2 regions of the Paenibacillus sp. FSL H8-0260 genome follow, and region 2 is predicted to be linked to the other one. Evidence: a T-box and tRNA genes for the amino acid it is inferred to sense, from the RefSeq annotation. Region 2 holds a T-box; the other holds one or more tRNA genes.
The links. A T-box is a leader RNA that pairs with one kind of tRNA and senses whether it is charged. The one in region 2 lies ahead of metG (methionine--tRNA ligase), so its partner is inferred to be a tRNA-Met.
Positions count from the first base shown of each region.

Region 1: it encodes a tRNA-Met, which carries the amino acid that the T-box ahead of metG (methionine--tRNA ligase) is inferred to sense. The anticodon was not compared.

Region 1 is NZ_CP150298.1:5,194,088-5,199,581, forward strand. It holds gene MHI51_RS23175 (sialidase family protein) at 1-1,205, shown strand, start outside; tRNA gene MHI51_RS23180 (tRNA-Ile) at 1,646-1,719, opposite strand; tRNA gene MHI51_RS23185 (tRNA-Met) at 1,764-1,840, opposite strand; gene MHI51_RS23190 (hypothetical protein) at 1,923-2,087, opposite strand; gene MHI51_RS23195 (ABC transporter substrate-binding protein) at 2,200-3,687, opposite strand; gene pyrE (orotate phosphoribosyltransferase) at 5,195-5,494, opposite strand, start outside.
Region 2 is NZ_CP150298.1:4,941,418-4,946,911, reverse strand. It holds gene MHI51_RS22120 (stalk domain-containing protein) at 1-1,165, shown strand, start outside; gene MHI51_RS22115 (Fur family transcriptional regulator) at 1,386-1,847, shown strand; gene yidD (membrane protein insertion efficiency factor YidD) at 1,850-2,113, shown strand; T-box leader at 2,154-2,414, shown strand; gene metG (methionine--tRNA ligase) at 2,462-4,474, shown strand; gene MHI51_RS22100 (metal ABC transporter solute-binding protein, Zn/Mn family) at 4,678-5,494, shown strand, end outside.

The DNA of each region.
Region 1 (5,494 bases), 250 kb from region 2:
AAATTTCGCCGAGCGCAAGCGTTCAGTTTGAGCCCACCATCGCGGTAAATTGGCTTAATCCTTCAGTTATGGTTGCCGTAGCTGTAGATCTTCGATTAGGCCCTCCTAATATAGGTTTATACAAATCTATTGACGCAGGTGCCACTTGGACAACAACGTTATTGCCGTTACCGACAGGATTTGCAGGCATCGAAGCACCACATATTGATTATATTTTCCCGACCACTTTCGTAGTATTAGCCCACGCCTTCGATTCAGACGGTCTCAGCGGGTCGATCGTTTCCTATACATCTGCCGACAATGCCTCTTCATTCGGACCTCCAGTCATCGTGAATCAAGGGTTTGGGCAGTTTGTAAATGATGATCAGGTGGTCGTTGTCACCGACAAAGCTGGATCAAGTCCCTTTTTTGGAAATGTATATACTGGTTATACGCATGATTACAACACACAATTCATACCGGGAAATACGATATTCTTCAATCGTTCCCTAGATAACGGTAGTACCTATTCCAGTCCCTCCCTGCTGTCTTCGGTCGAAGAATTCGAAGAATTCCCCGGTATAGCAATTACATTAAATGGGATTGTTATCGTGGGATGGATCAATCAGCCTCCCGGTAATACTGATCTTAAAATTCGCACATCCTCAGACGGTGGGGTCATTTTTACTCCTGAAACCATGGTCGCCAGCGTTGTAGTCCCACCAGATCCATTGCCGGGATATACATTTAGATGTCTGACATACCCTTCCCTCGCAGCAGATATTTCTAATGCACCGACGACGCGAGGTAATGTCTATGCTGTATGGCAAGATTTTCGAGAAGGTTATTCCGATATTTTTCTTGCCACTTCCACCAATTTTGGTGTGGATTGGGGGGCACCAATATCCATTACAGGTAGTCCGGTGGGCTCCCAAAACTTTTTCCCAGCCATCACCGTATCCCCTGCGGATGGTGCAATATTCGTTACCTATTACACTAATCGAGTCAACCCCCTCAACCTTGATGTTTATCTAGCAACCTCTAGAGATGGCGGTATGACGTATACAAACACCCGGATAACAACAACTTCCTTTGACGTCACCGGCATCCCCCTAATTGGGGACTACATCGGTAATGCCATCGTCCCCCAAACAGGCCGTCTAGTGAGCGTATGGACAGACACGCGGACCGGTACTGAGAACATCTGGTTTGGGGATAATCAATAAGCTATTAATCAACTTCTGATGATAAATTAAAAGGCTGTTAAGTTAGTATACCCATCTTCAATAAAGGATGCCGAGCGAACATGCGGCATCCTTTATTGCTTCTTATCAAAATTCAGCATTAACCTGTTCAAAGAAATCATCAATTTCAGCGTATTGGACATGCTTTTAATTCCATCAAAAATCTACGGCGTATGGTCTTCTACTTAATAGTCTATATGTCTTGACTGTCCCCCTTTCCTCTACAAGAGTAGGGCAGTTCCACAGAATACATACTTTTTACCGTTTTCCAGATGATCTATGATAAAACCAGTGGATCTAACAACGCCGTGACCAAAATGTGATCATTCTCTATTTTGTCGCTTTTCCAACTCTTCCACTTCTACTTACAAGGGAACCTACAGACAGCAAAAAACCCTTACAAAGTAAGGGTTTTTGATAAGTGGGCCCTGAGGGACTCGAACCCCCGACCAATCGGTTATGAGCCGACCGCTCTAACCAACTGAGCTAAGGGCCCGGATCTAAAAATATCCGAATGTACAATTGCTGTTGTAATAAAATTGGTTGCGGGGGCAGGATTTGAACCTGCGACCTTCGGGTTATGAGCCCGACGAGCTACCGGGCTGCTCCACCCCGCGTCATAAATAATATTCAAACAGCGACAATAAATAATATACAGTACAAAATGGGTCTACGTCAAGGATGAATTTGTAAAAGTTCTCAAGGCAAAAATCTAACCCCATATCTTCCTTTGCGGGATCGATAAATCTCCACAAAACTTGGGTCATGATAGCCATAAATCCAGCCATCTTGCTCCAGTCTTTTTGCCAAACAGCCTGCTTGAAATCTCGTTCTGAACAGTTTCGCGAAGTATATCCAATTCATGATGCCCTCTTCTCCTTTTCGCAAATTAATCTTACGCTGCTCTGAACTTATCATGCCCAAATTCCACAAAATAAGCCACCGGAAATCCGGTGGCTGCTACATATTCCAAAACTCAATCCCCTATGGAGTCAAAATAATATGTGGGATCTTTTTCGAGCGTACCCAGCATGGTATTCCCTTGCTTCTCCCAAGCTTTTAGGGCACTCTCGACCGTTCTCTTGCCCTGATAAACTTCAGTGAACAGTTGGCGCCCAACATCGTTAATACGGCTAATTCCAGGCTTCTGTGTCTGTAGAATGTTCATCATAGGATCATTGGCAGGTAACGGTTTGAGCGTATAGAAGGACTCCAGATTTACTGAAGGAACCTTCGTAGTAATGTAATCCTTACGGGAAGTTAGTTCTCCGCGCGTATGGGCTTTTATTTTGGCTACATCATTACTGTTGACGAACTTGATCAAATCCCAAGCATCTTCCTTATTAGCAGCCATAGTGTTGATAGCCATCATATTACCTACCCAAGTACCTACAGCCACTCCTGGTTTCTCCTTAAAAGTAGGTACGGTAACGAAACCCCAATCGACAGGATTATAATTTTTAATCTTTGCTGCATTGCGGCTCACACCTGCAAGCTCATTAAGATAATCGTATTCTCCAATTACCATTGCAGCTTTTCCGGTAAGGAAGAGATCCCCTTGGACAGGACTATAGGAGCTCCGTTCTGTTTCTATAAAATCCATACCGTTTAACCCAGGTGTAATTTGCTTTTTCACCAATTGGCTGTAGGTCGTCCAAGCTTGACTCCACTGTGTTTGATTTACCTCCATCTTATGTCCCTTGTTGTCATACATAGCAAGCTCAAGCGGTGAGACATAGGTCTGCATATCCCAGAAAGGATCGCTCATATAACGGTTCATCGAAAAGCCATATATACGCTTATCTTTATTTGTCGATTTCTTGGTCACCTTTTCAGCCAGCGCGAACACTTCATCCCAAGTCATTCCATCTGTCGGATAACCTGCACCTGCAGCATCAAAAATACCTTTGTTAAAATATAACGCACTCGACATAAAGGTCGGCGCTAACGCGTAAAGACTTCCTCCACCCAGCTCACGAACTCCACTTAGCATCGTAGGCGCCATATTGCTTAAATCATATTGATCCCGTGCGATAAGCGGCTCCAGCGATTGCACCAGATTATGTTCCACCAAACTCTTCACCAATGTACTATCACCGACGATTACATCAACCGGCTGTGCACCGCCCATAATCGCTCGGATATTCTCCATATTATCTGGGTTAACCTCTGGATACGTGCTGTCAAAACGAAGCTCATTCATATTAATGGCTGGAATAATCTCAAGTTTGATTTCAGGATGCTGCAATTCATACATATCTGTAAACTGCTGACGAAAAGAAGAATCGTCCTCTCCAGACCAGAGGCTGCCAATACGTAACACACGCTGTTCTGCAGATGGCTTAGAAGCCTCCGCCCAAGCTGTGTGCCTGCTTTCAGAAATTAAAGGCAATAGGAGTGCTGCACATATTCCAAAGCTTAACCAGCGCCGCCATAGCCTTCTATTATTATTTATATGATTCATTCTTGAACCCTCCCATAAAATACTCAATCCATCCACCTTATGAATAATTACCCATAATTCTAGTAACAGTATATAGCTTTATTCAGGAGGGGAAGTTACAGGTTGTTTAAAGTTGAACTACGATTTCTTCATATTATTTCTATAAAAAACGTTCCGCGAGTTTCCTGAGGATACTGAAATGCCCTTCTGCGACAGGATAATTGCACTTTGTGCAACTATTACAGCTGAGTGTGTTGTGCTTCTCCTTTTAATTGCACTATGTGCAGTTAAAAAACGTTATTAGGTGCTTTCAGCGGATTTCTGGCTGATTTAATTGCACAAAGTGCAACTATATCGCCAGATCCTCTAAGGAAGGTTAGTTTAAGTGCACAAACTGCAACTATTCGGCGTTTGAGACGACATTGCGATGGAATCACGGGGGCAGAGTATAGTATTCCAGAGTGTCAGAGCGTTCAGAGCGGAGAGCATAGAGCGACAGCGCATAGCAGCAGAGTAGCAGATTAGCAGAGTTTCAGAGCGTTCAGAGCGTTCAGAGCGTTCAGAGCGTTCAGAGCGTTCAGAGCCAGAGCATAGAGCGGCAGCGCATAGCAGCGGAGTAGCGGAGTAGCATAGTAACAGAATCCCGAGTGTCAGAGCGCAATATACCAGAGCGACAGAACGCAGGTCAGCCAAATGTCAGAATGAGAATGAGAATGTAAATGTAAATTCAAATGTAAATAAAAACAGCAAAACCCCACTCTCCACTCTACTTTTCCTTTTACCAATACAGCATTTTCCTTCCATACTAACTAACCTACTGACTAACCTGCTACATTTCATGTGACCGGCACAAATCGCCCCCTTCTACGCAGGATAACTGCACTTTGTGCAACTATTAAAGATGAGTGTGTTGTGCTTCTCCCTTTAATTGCACTATGTGCAGTTAAAAAACGTTATTAAGTACTTTCTGCGGATTTCTGGCGATATAATTGCACAAAGTGCAACTATATCGCCAGAACCTCTAAGGAAGGTTAGTTTAAGTGCACAAACTGCAACTATTCGGTGTTTGAGACGACAGCGCGATGGAATCACAGGGGCAGAGTATAGTATTCCAGAGTGTCAGAACGTTCAGAGCGGAGAGCGATAACACATAGCAGCAGAGTAACAGAGTGTCAGAGCGGAGAGCGATAACGCATAGCAGCAGAGTAGCAGAGTAGCAAAGTAACAGAGTGTCAGAACGGAGAGCGACAGCGCATAGCAGCAGAGTAACAGAGTAACAGAGTGTCAGAGCGGAGAGCGATAACACATAGCAGCAGAGTAGCAGAGTGTCAGAATCCCGAGTGTCAGAGTTTACACCTGCCGCGGGTGGATAATTGCATCTTTTTGCAATAAATAGCAGCATACTTCATGCACCTATACAGCAGAGTGCGCTTTAAGCTTTCCTTTTTATTACACTCAATGTAGTTAAAAAGAAAAACCTCCCACCAAAAAGTGAGAGGCCCGTCCAAACTATAATCAAATATTTAGTTTAAACGCCAAATGCGGAAGGATCTTTTCTCCAAGATTTCAGCAGTTCCACATCTGTAGCTGCGATCTTGCCTTGTGTAAGAGCCACATCAATCAATGTGCTATAGTTGGATAAGCTTTGTAATGGCATTTCAGCTGCGGCAAAAGCCTCCACCGCACGGTCCAGCTCGTAGCTGAAGATTGCCAATACAGCCAACGCTTCTGCGCCTGCTTCTTGCACAGCTTGAGCTGCTTTGATGGAGCTTCCGCCAGTGGAGATCAGGTCTTCGATAACGACTACCTTTTGCCCCGGCTTAATCAG
Region 2 (5,494 bases):
TGAAATTACCGTAACTTGGACGAACAAGGCAGAGGCTTTCTTTACTCCGGGACCAGCGACAATTGCGGTCCAAGTAAAAGATTCACACGGCGCGATCAGAACCTTTGAGAAAACCGTTAATATTTCGGATGAAATCTTGTACAGTAAAGAAGATTTCAACAGATTATTTGCATCTCCGGGCAGTGTGTTTAGCATCGATGGATCAATGGTTCCGACTTGGCAGCAAGTAGCTTATAATCTTTCTTCCGAGCCTTATAAACTAATTCGCAGCAACAGTCCAGAAACGGTGTATACAGAAGGTGTTACTTATCGTGAGACTTCATTAGGTAAAACACGATTCTTAGTCCACCATAAGAACAACCTGAACATTAATGCGAAGGTTTATGTAATTGCTACGAATAACAATCTGTACCCAACGACGCTTACAACAGAGTATGTTGGATTTGCAGGGCCAAACACATTCCCAGAAGCAACCGGTAAAATGTCTGTAGAACGTTACTGGAAGTCAATGCTTACAAATGAACATTATAAAACGATTGTTCTGCAACCAGGGGAAAGCGTCTCAATTCTGACCGATCTTAACAAAATTGCGATGAAACCAAGTGAAATTGTTTCACTTCAAGCGGACTTATTTAGTGATTATCCAATCGATTATAACGTCATGTTGATTGATGCGAAAAAAGATCCACTGACTACACTTCCAACACTTCCAATTCTGGATCGAGACGGAGTGCATAATCGGGGAACTTACGAAGATTCTACTCGTATTATCACGGTTAGCGATGAGGTAGGGAAAGCTCCTGCAAAACTTCTGCTAGGCGATAATTACAGTGATAAGAACCTGGCTGGCGTAGACCCAATGGCAGGTACGGAAGCATCCAATGCCGGTAATTTCGGGGTATTATACAAGATCAGATTCGAAAATGTTGCACCAAACTCATTGATTACGTTTAATCCACGTGGCGGTAACTATATGGGGCCGGTTATGGTTAATAACCAAATCGTGCATATGCCAAGCGTGGGAAGTCTCTCGAATGCTGATATGAACAGTGTGGTTTATCGTAGTGGTGAGTATGGAGGTTCTGTGGAGATTTTATTCACAGCAGCTTCAGGCAGTAACTTGCCGGTCAATTTCCTCATCACTCCACTTCCAGCAAAGAAATAACAGAATAGGAATATCCCTATAAGCTCTATTGGGGAATTATCTACATTAAAAGCCCGGCTGAATATTCCGTCAAGGAATACGCAGCCGGGCTTTTGTGTAAACATAATAATTCAGAGGTTGCGTAGGGGTGCTTCATGGTGCTTCATTGACGGGGCATTTATTTTGGGGCATTATTAAGAGAGTGAAATATAAATGAACTGATCTTATGGGAGATGAGCGTATGCTGTCGACAGAACAAATATTAGAAGTCATGTCGGGGCAAGGACTGCGAATCACCGACCAACGCAAAACGCTTGCCCAGTTATTCGGCGAGAATAAGGGATATTTGTCAGCGAAGGATGTATATGAGCATATGGGCCGTAAGTATAGCGGACTTAGCTTTGATACGGTGTACCGCAATCTTCGTGTAATGGAAGAGCTTGGTGTGCTTGAACAGATTGTCTTTGAAGACGGAGTGAAGTTCAAGGGAAGCTGCAATCATCAGGATCATCACCATCATATGATCTGCCTTCAATGCCAAAAGACCTACCCGATTAATTTCTGCCCGATGAATTTAACGGATACACCCGATCAATTCCGGGTAGTCAAGCATAAATTTGAGGTGTTCGGTTATTGCAAAGAATGTGAAGAGAACCGGGAAGAAGAATTAGTTGCAGCATCAGATAAACAAAAGGGACTTTAGAAATGGTGACCCTACGCAGAACGATTCAGGCGCCTATTCGGGTGTATCGCAGGTACATTTCCCCTATTAAACCTGCAACCTGCCGCTTCTATCCAACCTGCTCTGCCTATGCCCTGGAAGCCATTGAAGTCCATGGTCCATTGAAAGGCTCATGGCTTGCAGCTAAACGGATTGCCAGATGTCATCCCTTTCATCCTGGAGGACTTGATCCTGTGCCGCCTCTACAAGATGAATCTGCTGAGAAGGATTCTGCCCCTGCGACTTGACATGGGGCCTTACCATTGGGTATATTCACAAGTAATAGTATGAATTCCGAAGAACGGATAAGTAAATCGTTACGTCCATTACAGAGAGCCGGAATATGCTGAAATCCGGTATGGAGCGTTAGATTGAATATGGTCCGGGAGGAACTGTGTTCGAGCGGGAACTGCAATTGTGGTTCACGTAAAATAACAGCGTGATCCAGCGTTAATGGACAGTTCCCGCGAGGGAACTGGCGAAGCCTGCGCTCTGTGAAGAGACAGGAAATTTGGGTGGTATCGCGTGAGTTATACTCTCGCCCCATTATGGGGGCGGGAGTTTTTTGTTTTTTAATAAGAAAGGATGATTACTGAATGAGTGAGAAAAAAACGTTTTACCTAACGACACCAATTTATTATCCAAGTGACAAGCTACATATCGGACATGCTTATTCAACCGTGGCAGGAGACGCAATGGCCCGTTACAAACGTCTGCGCGGCTACGAAGTGCGTTATCTAACCGGTACAGACGAACATGGACAAAAGATCGAGCGGAAGGCAGAGGAAGCAGGAAAGACCCCTCAGCAGTTCGTAGACGACATTGTTGTTGGTATTAAGGAGCTATGGCGTAAGCTGGACATTTCGAACGATGACTTCATCCGTACTACGGAAGAGCGTCATAAAAAAGTGGTACAGGATATTTTTGATCGGTTGCTGCAGCAAGGAGACATCTATAAAGGTGAATATGAAGGCTGGTATAGTATCCCAGATGAAACCTTTTACACAGAAACGCAATTAGTTGATATAGTGCGTGATGACAACGGTGTGATTACTGGTGCAAAAAGCCCAGATAGCGGCCACCCGGTTGAGCTGGTGAAGGAAGCAAGTTATTTCTTCCGGATGAGTAAATATGCGGATCGTTTGCTGCAATTTTACGAGGAGAATCCAGAGTTTATTTTGCCGGAATCCCGTAAGAACGAAATGATTAACAATTTCATCAAACCCGGACTGGAAGACCTTGCAGTTTCCCGTACAACCTTTGATTGGGGCGTAAAAGTTAAGGGCGACGAGAAGCATGTCGTGTACGTGTGGATTGATGCGTTGACTAACTATATTACAGCTCTGGGGTACGGTTCCGAGGATCGCAGCTTGTATGACAAGTTCTGGCCTGCGGATGTACACATCGTTGGTAAAGAAATCGTTCGTTTCCATACGATTTACTGGCCGATCATTCTGATGGCGCTTGGTGAACCCCTTCCGAAAAAGGTATTTGCCCATGGCTGGTTGCTCATGAAAGATGGAAAAATGTCGAAATCTAAAGGTAACGTAGTTGATCCTGTGACACTGATTGATCGTTATGGCTTGGATGCATTGCGTTATTACCTGCTGCGTGAGGTACCGTTTGGTTCGGATGGCACGTTCACACCGGAAAGCTTTGTAGACCGGGTTAACTATGACCTTGCCAACGACCTTGGTAACCTGTTGAACCGTACAGGGGCTATGGTTGAAAAGTATTTTGCAGGCGAGATTCCGGCATATGAAGGAAATGTAACAGCATTTGATGGTGAGCTTCAAGCTGCGGCTGAGAGTACTTATGCCAAAGTAGAAGAAGCAATGGAAAAAATGGAGTTTTCCGTGGCGCTGACAGCTATCGGAATATTCATTAGCCGCACCAACAAATATATCGATGAGACACAACCTTGGGTGCTTGCCAAAGATGAGAATAGAACCGCCGAGCTGGCTTCTGTGATGCGACATCTGGTGGAAGGTCTGCGTACCGCTTCAATCCTGCTGCAGCCGTTCTTGACACAAACACCAGCGAAGATCTGGGAACAGCTGGGTATTGAGCCTGGTGAGTTAACGACTTGGGATAGCGGTAAGACCTTTGGCCTGATTCCGGCAGGAACAAAGCTGGTGAAAGGCAATCCAATCTTTCCACGTCTGGATGTGGAGCAAGAGGTAGCTTATATTGCCGAGGCTATGGGCGCTGGTAAAGCTGCGGCTGAAGTGGCGGAAGCGGCTGCTCCTGCTGCTGCAGACTCCGAGCCAGTGGAAGAGCATAAAGAGGAAATCGGCATTGACGATTTCGCTAAAGCAGAGCTGCGGGTAGCTCAGGTTATTGCTGCAGAGCCAGTGAAAAAAGCTGACAAGCTGCTGAAGCTGCAACTGGATCTGGGTTATGAACAACGTCAAGTGGTTTCTGGTATCGCGAAATTCTATACACCGGAAGAGCTGGTGGGATGTAAAGTGATCTGTATCGTAAACCTTAAGCCGGTGAAGCTGCGTGGGGAGTTGTCCCAAGGGATGATTTTGGCGGCTTCTAAAGGTGACCAGCTAACGATCGCTACCGTGCCGGACAGCATGCCAAACGGAGCAGTAGTGAAATAAGACAATCCTGTTGTGGAAATTTTTTAATGAGGTTGCTTGAACAAGGGAATGCTCCTTCAGCCGGGTTGGTTGTGGGAGCATTCCTTTTTTATAAAGGACGATACCGTCTTTCTTCTGAGTGAGGTTTCTTTGTTGACTTATCGTAACGATTACTATTATACTACTAATAGTAAAATTTACGATTTGAGGGGTAGATCAATATAATGGCGGCAATGAAATCACGTATAAGTTTGCTCGTCCTTGCACTGGTACTTGTATTTACACTAAGTGCATGCGGACCTAAGAGCAGTGGAAGTATAGTTGAAGGGAAAGTAAATGTAGTTACAACCTTTTATCCTATTTACGAGTTTGCTAAAGAGATTGGCGGGGAAGATATCAATGCTATTAACCTGCTTCCGGTGGGTGTGGAGCCACATGATTGGACACCGCGCAGTCAAGACATTATCAACACTTCTAAGGCACAGCTATTTCTATATAACGGTGCAGGCTTAGAAGGCTGGGTTCCTAACTTTTTAAAAGGCCTTGATAGCAGCAGTAAAGTTAAGGCGGTTGAAGTAAGTCAAGGTATTGATTATATCATGACCGATGAAGATGACGGGCATGATCATGGGGCAAGTGAGGAAGAGTCTCATCAAAATGAGGACACGGATCATAACAGTAATGCCTCTGGAGACAGCCTGCATACAGATCCGCATACTTGGGTAAGTCCAAAATCAGCCATTGTCATGGCTCAGAATATTAAAGAAAGCCTTCAGTCCGTGGATCCTGAGCATAAAGAAGGTTATGAAGAGCGTTACAATAAGCTTGCGGAACGTTTGCAGGCGTTAGACAGTAAATTCAAAGAGGAGCTTGCTAAGCTGCCCAACCATAAGATCGTAGTATCGCATCAGGCTTTTTCTTACCTTGCCCGTGACTATGGATTGGATCAGCATGCGATTATGGGACTTTCGCCAGACGCTGAGCCGCGCGGACAGGATTTAGTGAAGCTTGCGAAAATGGTAAAAGATGAAGGGATTAAGT